Regions from separate parts of the Streptomyces sp. NPDC058257 genome, predicted to be linked through region 2. Evidence: riboswitches for the same ligand, from Rfam matches in the RefSeq annotation. Region 2 holds a riboswitch; each other region holds the start of a gene.
The links. Region 2 has a riboswitch for cyclic di-AMP ahead of ACFVXC_RS13030 (transglycosylase family protein). Riboswitches for the same ligand answer to the same signal wherever they lie in the genome.
Positions count from the first base shown of each region.

Region 1 (4,596 bases), on a different contig from region 2:
AGTGCCACGGCGGCGAGTTCCTGGAGGTTCTCGATGCGCGTCTCGTCCTGCGGGTCGGTCGAGGCCTGCAACTCGGCGAGATACCCGGTCCGTTCGAGCACGGCCTCCAGGACGACGGCAGGGCCCGCACCGGACTCGACGATGGTCCGCAGTTCCTCCATCAGCGCGTTGAAGCGCTTGACGGCGTTCGCCGAGCGGGCCGCCATTCCGTACGCCTCGTCGACACGCTGCAGCGCCTTCGGGAAGGAGATCTTCTCGCGCTGCGAGAGCGCGTCGATCATCGCCTCCGCGCGATCGCCGATGCCCCGCTTGGGTACGTTGAGAATGCGCCGCAGCGGTACGGAGTCCTCCGGGTTGGCGAGCACCCGCAGATACGCGAGGACGTCCCGGACCTCCTTGCGCTCGTAGAAGCGGACGCCTCCGACGACCTTGTAGGGCAGGCCGACGCGGATGAAGATCTCTTCGAAGACACGGGACTGTGCGTTCGTCCGGTAGAAGATCGCGACGTCGCCCGCCTTCGCGTCGCCCGCGTCGGTGAGCCGGTCGATCTCGTCGGCGACGAACTGTGCCTCGTCGTGCTCGGTGTCGGCGACATAGCCGGTGATGCCCGCGCCCGCGCCCGCGTTGGTCCACAGATTCTTGGGGCGACGGCTTTCGTTGCGTTCGATGACGGCGTTGGCCGCGGTCAGGATCGTCTGCGAGGAGCGGTAGTTCTGCTCCAGGAGGATCGTCGTCGCGTTCGGGTAGTCCTCCTCGAACTGGAGGATGTTGCGGATCGTGGCGCCGCGGAAGGCGTAGATCGACTGGTCCGCGTCACCCACGACGCACAGCTCGGCGGGGTCGTCCCCCTCGCCTCCGGAGGGGCCGACCAGCTCGCGCACGAGGGCGTACTGGGCGTGGTTGGTGTCCTGGTACTCGTCGACCATCACGTGCCGGAAGCGGCGGCGGTAGTGCTCGGCGACGTCCGGGAACGCGCGGAACATATTGACCGTCGTCATGATCAGGTCGTCGAAGTCGAGGGCGTTCGCCTCGCGCAGCCGCGACTGGTACATCGCGTATGCCTGGGCGAGCGTCTTCTCGAAGCCGTCGGCGGCCTGTCCTGCGAAGGTCTCCTCGTCGATCAGTTCGTTCTTCAGGTTCGAGATCTTGGCGCTGAAGGACTTCGGCGGGAACTTCTTCGGGTCGATGTCCAGGTCACGGCAGACCAGGGCCATCAGGCGCTTGGAGTCGGCGGCATCGTAGATCGAGAAGGAGGAGGTGAAACCGATCGTCTTCGACTCGCGGCGCAGTATGCGCACGCACGCGCTGTGGAAGGTCGACACCCACATCGCGTTGGCCCGCGGCCCGACGAGCTGCTCGACGCGCTCCTTCATCTCGCCCGCGGCCTTGTTCGTGAACGTGATCGCCAGGATCTGCCCCGGGTGCACGTGCCGCTCCGCCAGGAGATACGCGATGCGGTGCGTGAGGACCCGGGTCTTGCCGGAGCCCGCGCCCGCGACGATGAGCAGCGGGGAGTCCGCGTGCACGACGGCCGCGCGCTGGTTCTCGTTAAGACCGTCGAGCAGGGCCGCCGGGTCCAGCACGGGGCGTGGGGCGCCGTCGCGGTAGTGCGCGTCCCGGGGTGCGGGCGCGTCGAACTTCCCGTCGAACAGATCATCCGGAACGGACTCCGGAGCACTGTCCTCGGGCGGCGGCGGGGGCTCTTCCTCCGAAGCCCGCGAGGGCTTGAGGTCCGCCAGGAAGCTGTCATCAAAGAGGCTGCTCATCGCCTCCCGAGTCTAGGCGGCCCCACTGACAACCCGCTCCGGGTTCCGGCCACGTCCACTCACGAACGTCCACTCGCCTACGCCCCGCCCGCGGCCGATCACTCTCCGCCACGGCAAGACGTGTCCGCGTCAAGAGCCTCGTAAAGTCACGAAAACGTATCGGGCATATCGAACATCAACCTTCACACGAGCCACACGAGTTGGCTAGCGTGCTGCGTGGGCTGCTCGTACTCCCACCGGCGAACCCCGCCGGGAACGAGTGGCCTCCGCCGAGTTCGATCTCCTCGGAGCCGGGGACCCACGATGAACTTGGGGTGAATCGGTCCCGTACGAAGTACGGGACTGTAGGGCAACCTTCCGGAACCACCCGCCCGAACCCGACAGCTAACCCGGTAGGCGGTCTACGGAAGGAGTCGCCTCCCTTGGCGTCGCACCGCAAGCCGCGGACCCGCATTGCCGGCCTACGCGTCACCCCCGCCATCGGCATCACGACGGCCGCCCTCACCTCCGTGGCCCTGCTGTCACAGAGCGCGCAGGCGGCACCGTCCGCACCACAGAAGCCCAGCCTCGAAGAGGTCCAGAAGAAGGTCGACGACCTCTACCACCAGGCGGGTGTGGCCACACAGAAGTACAACTCGGCCAAGGAGCGCACCGACAAGCAGCGCGAGAAGGTCGACACCCTTCTCGACGATGTGGCCCAGCGCACCGACAAGCTGAACGAGGCCCGCCAGGAGCTGGGCGCGTTCGCCGCGGCGCAGTACCGCACCGGCGCCGTCTCCGAGACCGCCACGATGATGCTCGCCGACGACCCGCAGGGGTACTTCGACCAGAACCATCTGTCGGACCGGCTGACCGCGCGCCAGAAGAAGGCGGTCGACGACTACCAGACGAAACAGGCCGCGGCGACGAAGCAGCGCACGAAGGCCACCAAGAGCCTTCAGACGCTGAGCGACTCGCGGGACGACCTCAAGACGAGCAAGCGAACCGTCCAGAAGAAGCTGGGCCAGGCGCGCACGATGCTCTCGAAGCTGACGGCCGAGGAGAAGGCGCGGCTCGCGGCGATCGAGAAGAAGAAGGAAGAAGCGGCCAAGCGCAAGGCCGCCGAGCTGGCCCGCAAGCGGGAGGCGGAGGCCAAGCGCAAGGCGGCGGAAGAGGCCGCGGCGAAGGAACGCGAGAAGAACAAGGAGACCCCGGACACCGGTTCCGGCTCCGGTTCCGGTTCCGACGCGGGTTCGGGCTCCGGCTCCGGCAACACGGACAGCGGGTACGCGGCGAAGGCAGCGAAGGTCATCAACTTCGCCGAGGCACAGATCGGCAAACCGTACGTATGGGGCGCCACAGGACCCGACTCCTACGACTGCTCCGGCCTCACCCAGGACGCGTGGAAGGCCGCGGGGATCTCCCTGCCGCGCACGACCTGGGACCAGGTCAAGGTCGGCACGACCGTGAAGACCGCCGACGCCAAGCCCGGTGACCTGGTCTTCTTCTACGACGACATCAGCCACGTAGGTATCTACATCGGCAACGGCAAGATGATCCACGCCCCGAAGCCGGGTGCGAACGTCCGCACCGAGTCGATCTACTACATGCCGATCCACAGCGTGGTACGGCCCGCGTAACCACCGCCCCCCGCTCACGAGAAGACGGCCCTCCACGCGCGCGTGGAGGGCCGTTCTCCGTGAGTGGGGGGCGGGATCAGGTCCACAGCACCGCGATGAAGATGTTCGCGACGGTCAGAAGGCCGACGGCGCCGAACATCCCCTTGTCCACCTTCTCCTCGTCCCGCTTCACGTAGACCAGCGCGAGGATCACGATCAGCACGGCCATCTTGATGCCGATCTTGAGGTTGTTGACCGGGTTGTCGTCCGCCTGGTTGAGACCCACCAGGACGACGCCCGTGACCAGCATCGTCAGCGCGCCGTGCAGCATCGCCGGGTTGAAGCGGGCCGCGCCCTCGCCCATCTGCTTCATCTGAGTGAGGAAGCCGCCCAGGAGGGAGGCGATGCCGATGATGTGCAGGCCGACGAAGAGGTGGGTGAGAACGTCCATGAGCCGGAGCCTAGCCGGGGCCGTATCACCACTCCGTAGCCAGGTGGGCCCCAAGCGCCGCATCGGTCACACGCCTAAGGGAAGGGCGCCCGGTCCGGCCGATCGCACAGCCACATTCGGTCACCGGCGGCACACTTCAGCCAGTTGCGCACATTCCGTCACCATCCCGTGACGGTCAGGTTTAGCGTCCTTCGTCAGGTGTCCGGCTCCCCACCGCCGCTCCGAACAGGGGCGGCAGTCGGACACCACCGCCGAGAATCCGGCGGCGGTCCGCTCCCCCTGTGTGGGCCGCCGCCGGAACCTTAAGGAGCCCCCTACGTGGCAGCGCACCGCAAGCCCAAACAGCGCTCGCTCAGTGGCCATACGGCCCGTACCGCCGCCACCATCGCCCTCGCCGGGGCCGCCACCGCCATCGTCTTCGACGGCACAGGACACGCGGATCCACGGCTCACCCCGGCCGCGGTGAAATCCAAGGTCGACGCGCTCTACCGCGAGGCCGAGGTCGCCACAGAGAAGTACAACGGCGCCAAGGAGAAGGCCGAGAGCGCCGAGAAGTCCCTGGGCGAGCTGCGCGACGAAGCGGCCCGCAAGACGGAGAAGCTCAACTCGGCGCGCGAAGGCCTCGGTGCCATCGCCGCCGCGCAGTACCGCACCGGTGGCATCGACCCGGCCGTCCGGCTCGCGCTCTCCTCCGACCCCGACCAGTACCTCGAGCGTGCCGCGCTCGCCGACCGGGCGGACAGCCGCCAGGCAGCGGCCGTCACCGGCGTGCGGAAGCAGC
Region 1 is NZ_JBHVXJ010000003.1:656,267-660,862, forward strand. It holds gene ACFVXC_RS11975 (ATP-dependent DNA helicase) at 1-1,766, opposite strand, end outside; cyclic di-AMP (ydaO/yuaA leader) riboswitch at 2,024-2,181, shown strand; gene ACFVXC_RS11980 (NlpC/P60 family protein) at 2,189-3,385, shown strand; gene ACFVXC_RS11985 (hypothetical protein) at 3,462-3,815, opposite strand; gene ACFVXC_RS11990 (NlpC/P60 family protein) at 4,134-4,596, shown strand, end outside.
Region 1: linked by a shared signal. The riboswitch ahead of ACFVXC_RS11980 (NlpC/P60 family protein) and the one ahead of ACFVXC_RS13030 (transglycosylase family protein) in region 2 are both predicted to bind cyclic di-AMP.

Region 2 (4,596 bases):
CGATGCCACGGGCCAGGCGCTCGGGGTTGGTGACGAACAGGTCGTCGCCCACGAGCTGGACCTTCTCGCCGAGCTTCTCGGTGATGGCGTTCCAGCCGGCCCAGTCGTCCTCGAACAGCGGGTCCTCGATGGAGACGAGCGGGTACGAGGCGACGAGCTCCTCGTAGTACTCGGTCATCTCGGCGGCCGAGCGGGACTTGCCCTCGAAGTCGTACTTGCCGTCCTTGTAGAACTCGGACGCGGCGACGTCGAGCGCGAGGCCGATCTGCTCGCCGGGGACGTAACCGGCCTGCTTGATGGCCTCGAGGATGAGGTCGAGCGCGGCGCGGTTCGAGTCCAGGTTCGGGGCGAAGCCGCCCTCGTCGCCCAGGCCGGTGGAGAGGCCCTTGTCCTTCAGGACCTTCTTCAGCGTGTGGTAGACCTCGGTGCCCCAGCGCAGGGCCTCGGAGAACGACTCGGCGCCGATCGGCGCGATCATGAACTCCTGGATGTCGACGTTCGAGTCGGCGTGCGACCCGCCGTTCAGGATGTTCATCATCGGAACGGGCAGCAGGTGCGCGTTCGGGCCGCCGAGGTAGCGGAAGAGCGGGAGGTCGGAGGCCTCCGACGCGGCGTGCGCGACGGCGAGCGAGACGCCGAGGATGGCGTTGGCGCCGAGCGAGCCCTTGTTGTCGGTGGCGTCGAGGTCGAACATCGCCTGGTCGATCAGGCGCTGCTCGGTCGCGTCGTACCCGACGAGCTCCGGGCCGATCTGCTCGATGACGGCGAGGACGGCCTTCTCCACGCCCTTGCCCTGGTAACGGTTGGGGTCACCGTCACGGAGTTCGATGGCCTCGAAAGCACCGGTGGACGCACCGGACGGAACGGCGGCACGACCCGTGCTGCCGTCGTCGAGGCCGACCTCGACCTCGACCGTGGGGTTGCCTCGGGAGTCCAGGATTTCCCGGGCTACGACGACGTCGATGGACGGCACGAGCATCTCCTTCTGGGATGTGACGCGGGTACGCGGGGCGTTGGCCTCGCGGACACGAGCCTAACCGGCTCCCGGACAAGAGCGAGCCGAGCGACCGCCCGGTGGACAAACCGAGAGCAAAATGTTTCCGAACGGAACAAAACGTGGAGGGGCAACGACCCCGCCCCGGTGCGTACGGGGGATACGCGCACCGGGGCGGGGAGAGCAGCGCCCGAAAGGGCGCGGAGAACCGCGCGGGCGACCGCGCGGGCGACCACGAAGCGCCCGCGGAGGAAGACAAGCCCCGCAGGCGCTCCGCCAGGACTAGCTGAGGTGCAGCTGCTGACCCGGGAAGATCATGTCGGCGTTGTCGATGATGTCGCCGTTGAGCTTGTACACCTTGTGCCAGCCGCCCTTGACGTCCTTCGCCTCGGCGATCTTGGAGAGGGTGTCACCCTTCTTGACCTTGTACTCGCCGTCGCCCTTCTTGACCGTCTTGCCGGTCGGGGTCTCGACGGTCTTCTTGGACTCGGTCTTCGGAGCCTCGGTCTTGGGCGCCTCGGTCTTCGGAGCGGCCTGCTGCGGCTGCTCGGTCTGGGCGCTGGGCTCGTTCTTGGGCTGCTCCTGGGTCTGCTGCGGGGCGCTCTCCTGCGCACCGCCACCCTCGTTGGAGGCGCCCGAGAGGCCGACGCCGCAGCTCGGCCAGGCACCCTTGCCCTGACCCGCGAGGACCTTCTCGCCGATCTCTATCTGCTGGGCCTTGGAGGCCTGGTCGGCGCTGGACGCGTACTTCGTACCGCCGTACGCGGCCCAGGTGGACGACGAGAACTGCAGGCCGCCCGTGAAGCCGTTGCCGGTGTTGATCGACCAGTTGCCGCCGGACTCGCACTGGGCGACGGCGTCCCACTCGGAGTCCGTCGCCGCGGAGGCCGAGCCGGCCGCCATCAGCGGGGCCGCGACCGCGACACCGGTGACGCCGGCGAGCGTGGCGACACGGGTGGCCTTGGACGGGCGGCGGTGCTTGCCCTTGCTGGAAAACAGCATGAGTGATCCCCTCACCGACGCCTGCGAGGTGAGCTGTCGGGTTCGGGCCGATGAAGTTGCCCGGCCGCGCTTCCTTGAGCGCGACTTAACCCCTAGCCGTTCCCGTCCGTTCTTCCGCCTCGCTCTCGCGATGCTGAACGGCCGGGCCCGGCGGAAACCTTGGTTCCCCCGCTCCTGCCTACGGCGCTTACGCGACGACTGTTCCCGAACGGCCGTTGGCAGGACTCGGCGTACCGACCGGCGGGGCCCGCTGTGGCGAGCGGTCACGACCGTAGGCATGGGACCGGTCGAATTCCAAAGACGATCAGGGCTTCTGAGACCCATCTCTCACTTGCACCAATCCGGACATCAGGCGCAAAGCAAGTCGCCAACTTCCCTTACTTTTCGCCCAAATCGAGGCTCTGACCGGGAAGGATGAGATCGGGGTCGGAGCCGACGGCCTTCTCGTTCTCCGCGTACAGCTCGGTCCACCCGCCCTTCACGTCGAGGTCGTCGGCGATGGCCCAGAGGTTGTCCCCGGAGCGGACCGTGTACGTCCCGTCCGCGCCGTCCCGCTGACGCTCGTCACCACGGGAGGCGTGCCGTCCCGAGCCCTCGCGGGAGTCGTCGCCGGACGGCTTGCCGCCCGCGCTGTCGCCGCGGTGGCGGCCTTCGCCCCCGCCGGTGGTGGGGGTGGGGGCCGGCGAAGTCTCATCGCCCTGCCCGGACTTGCCCGAGCCGCCGGAATCACCCGAATCGCCCGACTCGTCGTGATTCTTGTCTCGCGCCCCGTCGTCGGCTCCGGACTTGCCGGACTTGCCGGACTTGCCGGACTCACCGGACTCACCGGAAGGCTTCTTGGAGGACTCGCCCGAGGGCTCGTCCGAAGACGTGGCGCCGCCCGAGGGGTCGGCCGACCCGCTCGGCGACCCGCTCGGCTCATCCGGGTCAGCCGACTCGCCGGGTTCGGCCGACTCCGTCGCCCCGTCGGAAGGCGTCGTCGTGATCGGAGCGCCGGGGTCGACGTCGGCGGCGGCGCCGTCCTGAGTGAGCCCCGCGACCGGCGCGCAACTCGGCCAGGCCTTGGTCCCCTGGTCGTCGAGAACCTTCTCGGCCACGGATATCTGCTGCGAACGGCTGGCCTGATCGGCGCTCGGCGCGAAGTCGAGGCCGCCGTGGTCCTCCCAGACCCGCTGCGACAACTGGAGCCCGCCGAAGTACCCGTTGTCCGCGTCCGCGCTCCAGGATCCGCCGCTCTCGCACTCCGCGAGCTTGTCCCACGTGGCGGCGTCCGCCGCGCTCGCGCTGGTGGCGCCGAGCAGCGGGATGGCGATGGCCGATCCTGCGACTCCTGCCGCGACGATCAGGGCCGGGGCCTGGCGGGGGCGTCGGTGACGACCATTGCCGGAGAGCATGCGGTTGCCTTTCGCGTGACTGGAGCGACGACTGCGGCACGGGAGGCCGAGTCGTCGGTGAACGTAGCGGGAGTCGAACGCTTGTCACAAGTCGATGCAGCGGAGATCACGTGAAAGTCACAGTCTTGACGGCCTGTCAGCTGGACGGCGTTTCAGATGCCTGATATTTGCTCCGCTGTGCGGGCGCGAACTCCACGGGCAGCGTGCGGAGTCCACGCATGATGAGTCCGCCACGCCATCTCAAATCGTCAGGTTCCGCCGCGAGTCGCAGGTCAGGAAGGCGCGTCAGAAGCGTCGCGAGGGCCGTCCGCCCTTCGAGCCGGGCGAGCGGTGCGCCGAGACAGTAATGAATGCCATGGCCGTAGCCGAGGTGTTGGTTGTCGCGGCGGGAGAGGTCGAGCGTGTCCGGTCGGTCGAAGCGTTCCGGGTCACGATCGGCGGCGGCGAGGACGACGAGCACGGGATCGCCCTCGGCGATGTCCTCCCCTCCTACGGTCAGCCGCTCGGTGGCGAACCGCCAGGTGGCGAGTTCGACGGGTCCGTCGAAGCGGAGGAGCTCCTCGAGTCCGGTGTCCAGGAGACCGGTGTCGCCGCCCCCCAGGGAGCCCTGGAGCCGCTCGCGCTGTTCGGGGTGGGTGAGGAGGGCGTAGGCGCCGTTGCCGATGAGGTTCACGGTCGTCTCAAAACCAGCGAAAAGCAGAATAAAGGCCATAGCGGCGGCCTCGTTCTCCGTGAGGTGCTCGCCGTGGTCGGAGGCGCGGATGAGCCCCGAGATGAGGTCGTCACCGGGTTCGAGGCGCTTGCGGTGGATCAGTTCGGCGAGGTAGCCGCGCATCTTCTTCACGGACCGGGCGACCCCTCCCCTGGGGCCTCCCCCGTGGCGGATCATCATCCCCGCCCAGTCACGGAAGTCGTCCTGGTCCTCGCGGGGCACCCCCAGCAGGTCGCAGATGGCGTAGATGGGGAGCGGGAAGGCGAAGTCGTGAATGAGGTCGGCCTCCCCCTTCTCGATGAACTGATCGATGAGACGGTCCGTCAACTCCTGCACCCGTGGCGCGAATTCGGCGACGCGGCGGGGCGTGAAGGCCTTGGAGACGAGGCGGCGGAGGCGGGTGTGGTCCGGCGGGTCGATGTTGAGCAGATGCGTCATGAGGTTCGCACTGCGCTCGCCCGGGATCCCGGTCTTGCCCTTCGCGTGCGCGGGCT
Region 2 is NZ_JBHVXJ010000004.1:118,155-122,750, forward strand. It holds gene eno (phosphopyruvate hydratase) at 1-979, opposite strand, end outside; gene ACFVXC_RS13030 (transglycosylase family protein) at 1,277-1,996, opposite strand; cyclic di-AMP (ydaO/yuaA leader) riboswitch at 2,000-2,192, opposite strand; gene ACFVXC_RS13035 (transglycosylase family protein) at 2,374-3,390, opposite strand; gene ACFVXC_RS13040 (cytochrome P450) at 3,527-4,596, opposite strand, start outside.

Region 3 (4,596 bases), on a different contig from region 2:
TCATGGATCTGGTCCTGGCCGCGGGATTCGGCAGGAGAAGACCGGTGGGGCAGCGAGGAGGAAGCGGCGGCCGAGGGGAGGGGGTGGCGGGCATGGGGTCGGGAGTGGGCGCGAGTGCGGGCACGAGCGGAGGGAAGCGTGCGGGCGGCGAGTCCGCGGGCCGAGGTCCCGGCAGCCAGGGTCCCGGCGGTCGAGGTCCCGGCAGCCGAGGTCCAGGCGGTCGAGGTCCCGGCAATCGGCCGCGCGGGGCTTCAGGCAAGAGCCCCACTGTCCGGCGCGAGCGGGCGTTCGTACGGGCGCTTCCCCTGCTGCTCATCGTCGTAGGGGTCGTCTACGACATCTCGACCCCGCCCGAATTCACCGCCGCGCCCCTCTTCACCGCCGCCCCGCTCATCGCCGCTCCCTTCTACTCGCTGCTCAGCACCACCGTCATCGGCCTCTGTGCCTCCGTCGCCGTGCTCGGCCTGCACTTCAAGGCCGACACCGGCTCCGAAGTCGATGCCGTCACCGAGGTGTTCACCGTGGTGACCGTCGCCGTGCTCGCCGTCCTCATCAACCGCGTCGTGCGCCGCGGCGACGAACAGCTCGCCTCCGCCCGTTCCATCGCCGAGGCCGCCCAGCGCGCCGTACTGCCGCAGCCGGATCCCCGGATCGGCGGGCTCGATGTCGCGGCGCGGTACGAGGCCGCGGAGGCCGACGCGTTCATCGGGGGTGATCTGTACGCCGTTCAGGACACCCCGCACGGCGTACGCGTCATCGTCGGCGACGTACGGGGCAAGGGAATGGGCGCGGTGGCGGCCGTCGCCGTCGTCATCGGGGCGTTCCGGGAGGCCGCCGAGCAGGAGACCACGCTGGAGGCGGTGGCGCAGCGCCTTGAGCGTGCGCTCGCGCGTGAGGGCACGCGGCGCGACGGGCTCGACGACTTCGAGGGGTTCACCACCGCCATCCTCGCGGAGATCCCGCACAGCGACGGTCTCGTACGCCTCATCAACCGCGGGCACCCGGGGCCACTGCTCCTGCGCGGCGACGGGCGGCTGTGCGTCCTGTCGGCGACCGAGCCCGCGCTGCCGCTCGGGATGGGCGAACTGGGTGCCTGGCCGGACCGCGCGGACGAGACGGAGTTCCCGCCGGGGGCGATGCTCCTGCTCCACACCGACGGGCTCTCCGAGGCGCGTGACAGCCGGGGCGAGTTCTACGATCCCGCCGCCCGGCTCGGCGGCCGGATCTTCCCGGGACCCAACGGCCCGGACACGCTCCTCGCCACGCTGACCGAGGAGGTGCGGCGGCACACCGGGGGCGGGACGACCGACGACATGGCGCTGCTCGCGGTGCGGCGGCCGTTGGCGACGGGTGACGCCGGAACTGATGCCACGAGAGCCGATGCCACGAGAACCGATGCCACAGGGACCGACGGCACAGGGACCGATGCCACAGGGCCCGATGTCACACGCCGTGACTGAAGGGCACCACTCCGCATAACAACTGACGTACCGTCAAGGAGATGTGAAGCTCCGGTGTGTGAAGAAGTGGGGTCAACTCGCCCCGTTCCGGCCACCAGTGTCCCGGTAAGTACCGGCCAGATCCGTTAACGATCAACTGGAACAGCTTGGAATACGACCCCGCTGTCTATTAACGTTCGATAACGCAGCGCGGTCGTCCCAACCGACACTCGAGTCGGCTCCGCGCGCACGCGCCTAATCCCGCAAGGGAGCCGGGGAACCACTAATTGGGGTGAATCGGTCATCTGTGCATCCGTGCCAGATGCTCGTAGGAGACCTTCCTGCTCCGAACCCGTCAGCTAACCCGGTAGGCGAGAAGGAAGGAAAGGAGTGCGCCCCGGTGGCGTCCAACCGCCCTGCCCCCCAAGGCACTTATGTACCGAATGATGATGATTTCGGCGGGTACGACGACAATTCCTGGGAGGAATGGAATCCCACCGAGGAGTCCGTCCGCCCGGTTCGCGGCAGGCACCGCGTCCACAAGCGGGGCGGTGGCGGGCTCGCCCGCAGCTCCACGGTTCTCGGCGTAGGCGTCATCGCCGCTGTCGGCGCGGGCGGCATCGCCACCGCGCAGGGCGGCAAGCCCCCGGTCTCCATAGAGATGCCGGACCTCTCGGCCGTCACGGACTCGCTGCCGGAGGCCAAGTCGCTCCCGGGCGTGGGGTCTTTGATATCCGACGGTTCCGATTCCTCCGACTCGGCCGCCGCGGAGAACGGCGTCGCGGTGGCCGCCGCGCCGCTGAGCGCCGCCGGTCTCAGCACCGCCGACACCGAGCAGGGCTCCACGGACGCGGGCGAGGCGCTGCGGGCCCGCATCATGGAGCAGGCCGAGAACCAGCAGGACCAGGCGGACGACGCGGTCCAGAAGGCGGCCGAGGAAGCCGCCGTCAAGCAGGCGGCCGCACAGGCCGCCGCCAAGCAGACCGCGGCCGAGAAGAAGATCGCCGCCGAGAAGGCCGCCGCGAAGAAGAAGGCCGAGGCGGAGGCCAAGAAGAAGGCCGAGGCGGAGCGCCTGGCCAAGCTCGCGAAGAGCTACACACTGCCCGTCGGCTCGTACACGCTCACCGGCACCTTCGGTCAGCCCGGCTCCATGTGGTCCTCCGGCTACCACACAGGCCTGGACTTCGCGGCTCCGACGGGTACGCCGATCAAGGCCATCCACTCCGGCACCATCAAGGAGGCCGGCTGGGCGGGGGCGTACGGCTACCGCACGGTCCTGGAGCTCGACGACGGCACCGAGCTGTGGTTCTGCCACCAGTCGTCGATGAGCGTCAGCGTCGGCCAGAAGGTCACCACCGGCGAGGTCATCGGCCGCGTCGGCGCGACCGGCAACGTGACGGGGGCCCACCTCCACCTGGAGGTCCACCCGGGCGGCGACTCGACCGGAGTGGACCCGGCGGCGTGGCTGCGCGGCAAGGGCCAGTCGCTCTGATCCGGTCGTTCTGATCCACCGCTCTGATCCGGTCACTCTGAAGCAGCCTCCGAACTCCGGCGGTCCTGGCGACAACCCCCCGACGTCAGGGCTGCCGGTTCGGCGTGCCCGCTCCGCTCCGATCTCGTGCCGCTGTACGGAATGCGACGCTCTGTAAGGGCGTTGTCTCCCTCATGACTTCTCTCCGCAGACTCGGCTCGTCCGACCTCGATGTCTTCCCGCTCGCCCTGGGCGGCAACGTCTTCGGCTGGACGGCCGACGAGGCGCGGTCCTTCTCCGTGCTCGACGCCTACACAGCCGCCGGCGGCAACTTCATCGACACCTCCGACGTCTACTCGGCCTGGGTGACCGGCAACAAGGGCGGCGAGTCCGAGCACGTCATCGGCGACTGGCTCGCCGCACGCGGCAACCGTTCCGATGTCGTGCTCGCCACGAAGGTCGGCGCCCACCCCGATTTCAAGGGTCTGTCCGCGGACACCATCAAGTCCGGTGCCGAGGAGTCGCTGCGCCGCCTGCGCACGGACTACATCGACCTCTACTACACGCACTACGACGACCCGACCGTCTCCGTGGAGGAGATCATCGGCGCGCTCGACGACCTGGTGACATCCGGCAAGGTCCGCGCCATCGCCGCCTCCAACGTGACCGCGGAGCGGCTCCAGGAGTTCCTCGACTTCTCCGACCGCGAGGGCCTCGCGCGCTACGCGGCCTTGCAGCCGCACTACAACCTCGTCTCGCGCGACACGTACGAGGGCTCGCTCCAGGAGGTCGCATCGCGCTCCGGCCTGGCCGCCGTCCCGTACTACGCGCTCGCCTCCGGCTTCCTGACCGGCAAGTACCGTCCGGGCACGCAGGTCGAGAGCGCGCGGGCCGCGGGCGCCGGCAAGTACCTGGAGACCGAGCGGGGCCGACGGGTGCTCGCCGCGCTCGACGAGGTCGCTCAGGCCCGCGGCGCCGAGGTCGCGACCGTGGCCCTGGCATGGCTCGCGGCTCAGCCGACGGTGGCGGCGCCGATCGCGTCGGCCCGTACGGTCGAGCAGCTGCCCGCGCTGCTCGCGGTGGGGGAGCTCGAACTGACGGAGGCCGAGGTGGCGACGCTCACGGTGGCTTCCGCCTAGCCGCGGTAGGGGTTGTACGCGGGGTAGGGCATGGCGGGCTGGGCGTACGGATATCCGTAGGGCGGTTGGTACGGCCGCGCGTATGACTGCGGGTACGGCTGCGGGTACCCGTACGGCTGCGGGTGCTGCGGGTACCCGTACGGCTGCGGCATCGGTACGAGCACCGGTGCCGTCGCGCGCGCGGCGTAGGCGAGTGCGGGCCGTGCCGCCTCGCGGCGCTCCCACAGCGCGTGCAGCAGCTCCCGCTCCCGTACGACGAAGTCGGCGCCCGCGCGGCCCCTCCGACCCCGGTGCCGCAGGAGCGCGAGGGAGGTCGCGTACGTCTCGTACTGGGCGACCGCGCGCGCCGCGGCCTTGCCCTGCGTGTACGAGGCGTAGTCGCGGGCGAGCGTGCGGGCGCGCATCGTGCCCAGCGCGTACGGCTCGGGCGCGGTGAGCCAGCCCGCGAGCGCGTACGCGGGCAGTTCCGCGCGCACGACGCGCAGGCCGCGCTGCCTGATCCAGATCACCAGCCAGGTGAGCAGGCCGAACGACGGCAGCATGAAGA
Region 3 is NZ_JBHVXJ010000025.1:100,446-105,041, forward strand. It holds gene ACFVXC_RS37570 (PP2C family protein-serine/threonine phosphatase) at 93-1,460, shown strand; cyclic di-AMP (ydaO/yuaA leader) riboswitch at 1,682-1,828, shown strand; gene ACFVXC_RS37575 (M23 family metallopeptidase) at 1,840-2,931, shown strand; gene ACFVXC_RS37580 (aldo/keto reductase) at 3,105-4,049, shown strand; gene ACFVXC_RS37585 (PrsW family intramembrane metalloprotease) at 4,046-4,596, opposite strand, start outside.
Region 3: linked by a shared signal. The riboswitch ahead of ACFVXC_RS37575 (M23 family metallopeptidase) and the one ahead of ACFVXC_RS13030 (transglycosylase family protein) in region 2 are both predicted to bind cyclic di-AMP.

Region 4 (4,596 bases), on a different contig from region 2:
TCCACGGGGCAGCGGACCCTCGATCCCTACTCGAAGCTGCTCGATGAGCGCATCGTCTTCCTCGGGACGCCGATCGACGACACCTCCGCCAACGACGTGATGGCGCAGTTCATGCACCTCGAATACCTGGCGCCCGACCGCGACATCTCGCTCTACACCAACTCTCCCGGCGGCTCGTTCAGCGCGATGACGGCCATCTACGACACGATCCGGTTCGTCACCTGCGACGTGGAGACGACCTGCTTGGGCCAGGCCGCGTCGGCGGCGGCCGTCCTCCTTGCCGCGGGCACCCCCGGCAAGCGATGCGCGCTGCCGGGCGCCCGGATCCTCATCCATCAGCCCTCGCTCGCCGAGCCGGTCCACGGTCAGGCGACCGACTTGGCGATCCAGGCCGACGAACTCCTGCGCACCCGGGCGCAGCTGGAGAGGCTGCTCGTCCAACACACCGGCCGGAGCCCGGAGCTGGTCGCGGCCGACATCGAGCGCGACAAGATCCTCAGCGCCTCCGAAGCGGTCGAGTACGGCCTGGTGGACCGGCTCATCACGAACCGCACATCATCCCTGCGCACCCCGGACGCGAGGTGAGCCACCGGTGTTGCCTCCCGAGCTTCCTCCGCTGCCCGCACTCACCCGCGCCGAGGGCGAGTTGATCGACCGGTATCTCGAAGTGGTCGACCTGGTCGGCCGGATCAATCCCGCCCGCGCCTCGGACACCTACGGCGGGCTGCGCGCCGCTCAGGCCTTGGTGAGCAGCGCGACCGCCTTGCGGGACGCCCTGACACTCATGCACCAGCGGGGCGAGAGCGCCGTGCACGCGCCGACGCTGGCCCGAGCGCTCCGCGTGCTGGACGGGGAGCGGCGAGCCGGACGGGTCACCGTGCCGCCTTTGTCGGCGTCCTGAGCCTCCATCACCCCGGCTCCGGCGTCCGAACCGTCCGGGGCAGGACTCAAACGAACCAAACGGGCTACCTCGTTCGGCGTAGACATTGGTAGTCATTCGGGCCGTCCGCGGTTGCGTCAGATGTGTACGCGATGGCCGGAATTCCTCGTTCCGGTGCTGGTCGAACGATCGTCGGGTGCCTCGCTCCGCTCCCGAATCAGACCTTGTCCACCCGAACGGTTCAGCCGTGAGGAGCCTCACAAAACGCCGTTTCGGCTCGGAATTCGCACCCTTGACGGGTCAAGATCCCTTCCGACGACAAGCCCCCGCCACAGCGGCGGGGCGGTCCGGGCGGACGCCGAGTCCTGCCGCCACCCGGATGACCGGTCGACATCGGTGCATCGGCAGGAGTGGAGGACCCAGGCATGACGGGTCGGTCCGGAAGGTCCGGACGCCGACCCTTGGGGTGAAGCCGCACACCGCGGCCGGGCAACTTCGCCAGCCCGAATCCGACAGGTCATCCTTCACAGGCGGCTGACGAAGGGTTGCGCATGACCGCGCTGAATCATGTTCCGTCGCTGCTGACCAGGGCCGGCTCCGTATCGGCCCTCACACTCGCCGTCGTAGGCGGCACCCTCGTGGGCCCAGGGCTCACGACGGAAGCAGAGGCCGCCACTCACGGGACCAAAGCGCTCAAGATCGCCGCCTCGAAGAAAGGCTCGCCGTACCGCTACGGAGCGATGGGGCCGCACAGGTTCGACTGCTCGGGCCTGACCCTCTACTCCTTCAAGCGCGCGGGCAAGAAGCTGCCTCGCACCGCCGCACAGCAGTACAACAAGACCCGCCACGTCTCGGCGTCGAAACGCTCCCGCGGCGACCTCGTCTTCTTCCACTCCGGCCGGAACGTCTACCACGTCGGCATCTACGCCGGTAAGGGCCGGATCTGGCACGCCCCGAAGTCGAACACCGTGGTGCGCCTCGAGAAGATCTGGACGAAGAGCGTCTGGTACGGCAGGGTGCGCTGATCACGCGCCACCGAACGTCGACTGTCGGACGGCGGCGGGAGCCTCACGGCTGCCGCCGCCGCTCGGCCGCCCCCGGCCGGGTCTCCGCCCGCCCCCGCCCGGCCCTCTGATCGGCGCGTCCGCCGGGCGTGGAAGGCGTCCACGCGGATACTCGTGCGCCATGGCCGAAAACAACAGTGCTCCCACCCCGGGCAACCCCCCGCCGCGCGACGAAACGAGCTTCGAGCGCGCCGACCGCAACTTCTCCGAGATCCTCCAGGAGCTGCGCGTCACGCAGGCCGGGGTGCAGATCCTCTTCGCGTTCCTGTTGACGCTCGCCTTCACCGAGCGCTTCCCCTCGCTGGACACCGTGCAGCGCGCCACGTACGTCACCACACTGCTGCTCGCCGTCCTGTCCGCCGCGCTGTTCACCGCGCCGGCCGCCTTACACAGGTCGCTGTTCGGGCAGCACTCCAAGCCGCGGATCGTGCGGGTGTCGTCCCGCCTCGCCGGTATCGGCATGGTGGTCCTGGTGTTCGCGCTCGCCGGTTCCGTGCTCCTGGTCGTGGACGTGGCGGTGGGCCGCACCGGCGGGATCATCGCGAGCGCGGGCACGCTGGTGGTGTGCGCGGGCCTCTGGGGCCTGCTTCCCGTCCTGGTGCGCGGCGCGGGCAAGGACGACCAGGCCGCCGGCACCGGCACCGGCGGGCCGGGCGGCGTCACGCCATCAGCGCCTCGGTCAGGAGCGCCAGACCGAGGACGCTGAGCGCGACACCCGTACCGCCCTCGATCGCACGGGCCGTACGCGGCCTCCGCAGCCAGCGGCCGAGCCGGTCCACCAGGAGCGCGACGACCGGGAACCACACGAGGGCCAGGGCCACGATGATGGACGCGAGCAGCAGGGTCCTGGGCATCGCGGGGCTGCCCGCGGGGACGAACTGGGGCAGCACGCTGAGGAAGGTGATGGGCGCCTTGGGGTTGAGGGCGTTGGTGAGGAAGCCCTGTCGCAGACTGCCCCCGGCCGCCGCCTCCACCTCACCGTCCGGTGCGCCGAAGCTCTCCGGCGCACGCGCCGCCGAACGCAGCGCGCGGTAGCCGAGGTACAGCACATAGGCGCCTCCCATGATCTGCAGGGCCCTAAAGAGCGTGGGAACCGCCGCCAGGACGGCCGCGACCCCGGCCACCGCGAGCACCGTGTGCACCACGAGCCCGCCCGCGACACCGATCGCGCAGGCGACTCCGGCGCGGCGGGAGGTGAGGGCGTTGCGCACCACCACGGCGAAGTCGGCGCCCGGCATGGCGACCATGCCCGCGGCGACTCCGGTGAAGGTGACCAGTTGTGCGTCCATGGCCTCCAGGCTGCCGCCCTTCTGCCTTCAGCAGGTATGTGGAATATCCTGGGTCTGCCTTAAGCAGGCGTTTACCCCCACGCCGACGGACGGCACCACACGCCCTCACGGCGCCCGTCGGCTCCCGCACGCTCCTGAACCGGGAGACTTCCATGTACGACCCGACGCGGCTCGCCGCACTGGTGGCGGTCTCCGAGGCCGGGTCCATCACCCGCGCCGCCGAACGCCTTGGCTACACCGTGCCCGCTCTCTCCCAGCAGCTGGCCAAGCTCGAACGGGAGGCGGGCACCGCGCTCCTGGTCCGGCATCACCGCGGGGCACGCCTCACCGGCGCGGGCGAGCTCCTTCTCGCGCGGGCGCGCCGGGTCCTGGACGAGATGGAGCAGGCCCGCAACGAACTGGCCCGGCTCACGGGCCTGTCCGGCGGCAGACTGCGCGTGGGGACCTTCACCACCGCCGGGATCCATCTGATGCCGCCCGCGCTCACCGCGTTCCGCCGCGCCCATCCGGACATCGAACTGACGGTCCGGGGCTATGAACCGCCGCTCGGCGTCGCGGCCGTGGCCGCGGGCGAGGTCGACCTGGCCCTCACCCACACCTACGAGCCCGCGGACGCGCAGCCGCTGCCCGCCTCCGTGTCCGCGGAACCGGTCCTGGTCGAGGAGCTGGTCCTGGTGACCTCGCCCGGCCACGCGCTCGCGAGCGCCTCGTCACGGCTGCCGCTGAGCGAGCTGGCAGGTCAGCCGCTGATCAGCATGGCGCCGACGCATCCACCCCGGCAGGGCGTGGAGTCCGCACTCGTCCGGGCCGGGGCGACGCCCTCGGTCCTGGTCGAGACTCCGGGTTACGCGCTGGTGTGCGCCCTGGTCAGCGCCGGTCTCGGGGTCGCCGTCGTACCGGAGATGGTGGCGCGGACGGCGGTCACCCCGGTGGGAGTCAGGCCGCTTGAGCCGGGGAATCTGCGCCGTACGATCTCGGTCGTCCACCGCTCCGACGAGTCACATCCCGCGGCGGACACCTTCCGGGCGCTGCTCCGGGGGGCCTTCGGACGCTCGGCGGGGTGAGGGCGAAACGCTCAGCGGGGTGAGCGCGAGCGCGAAGCCGAGGGAGCCGCTGTCGTGTCACCGCGGATCGTCGCGGTCCACGGCAGCGCGATCCAGACCGTCTTGCCGCCCTCGGGGGTGGGCGTGACCGACAGCCTGCCGCCGCACTCCATGGCCAGCCAGCGGATGATCACCAAGCCGCGGCCGTTGTCCTGCTGGACCGCGGCGGGCAGCCGCTTGGGGTAGCGGGGGTGGCTGTCGGTGACGCCGATGCGCAGCTGCTCCTCCCGGTCGAGCTCCATCTCCACCGTGAAGGTGGG
Region 4 is NZ_JBHVXJ010000007.1:75,738-80,333, reverse strand. It holds gene ACFVXC_RS18910 (ATP-dependent Clp protease proteolytic subunit) at 1-585, shown strand, start outside; gene ACFVXC_RS18905 (hypothetical protein) at 593-901, shown strand; cyclic di-AMP (ydaO/yuaA leader) riboswitch at 1,256-1,428, shown strand; gene ACFVXC_RS18900 (C40 family peptidase) at 1,432-1,905, shown strand; gene ACFVXC_RS18895 (DUF6328 family protein) at 2,066-2,650, shown strand; gene ACFVXC_RS18890 (LysE family translocator) at 2,604-3,233, opposite strand; gene ACFVXC_RS18885 (LysR family transcriptional regulator) at 3,386-4,297, shown strand; gene ACFVXC_RS18880 (ATP-binding protein) at 4,309-4,596, opposite strand, start outside.
Region 4: linked by a shared signal. The riboswitch ahead of ACFVXC_RS18900 (C40 family peptidase) and the one ahead of ACFVXC_RS13030 (transglycosylase family protein) in region 2 are both predicted to bind cyclic di-AMP.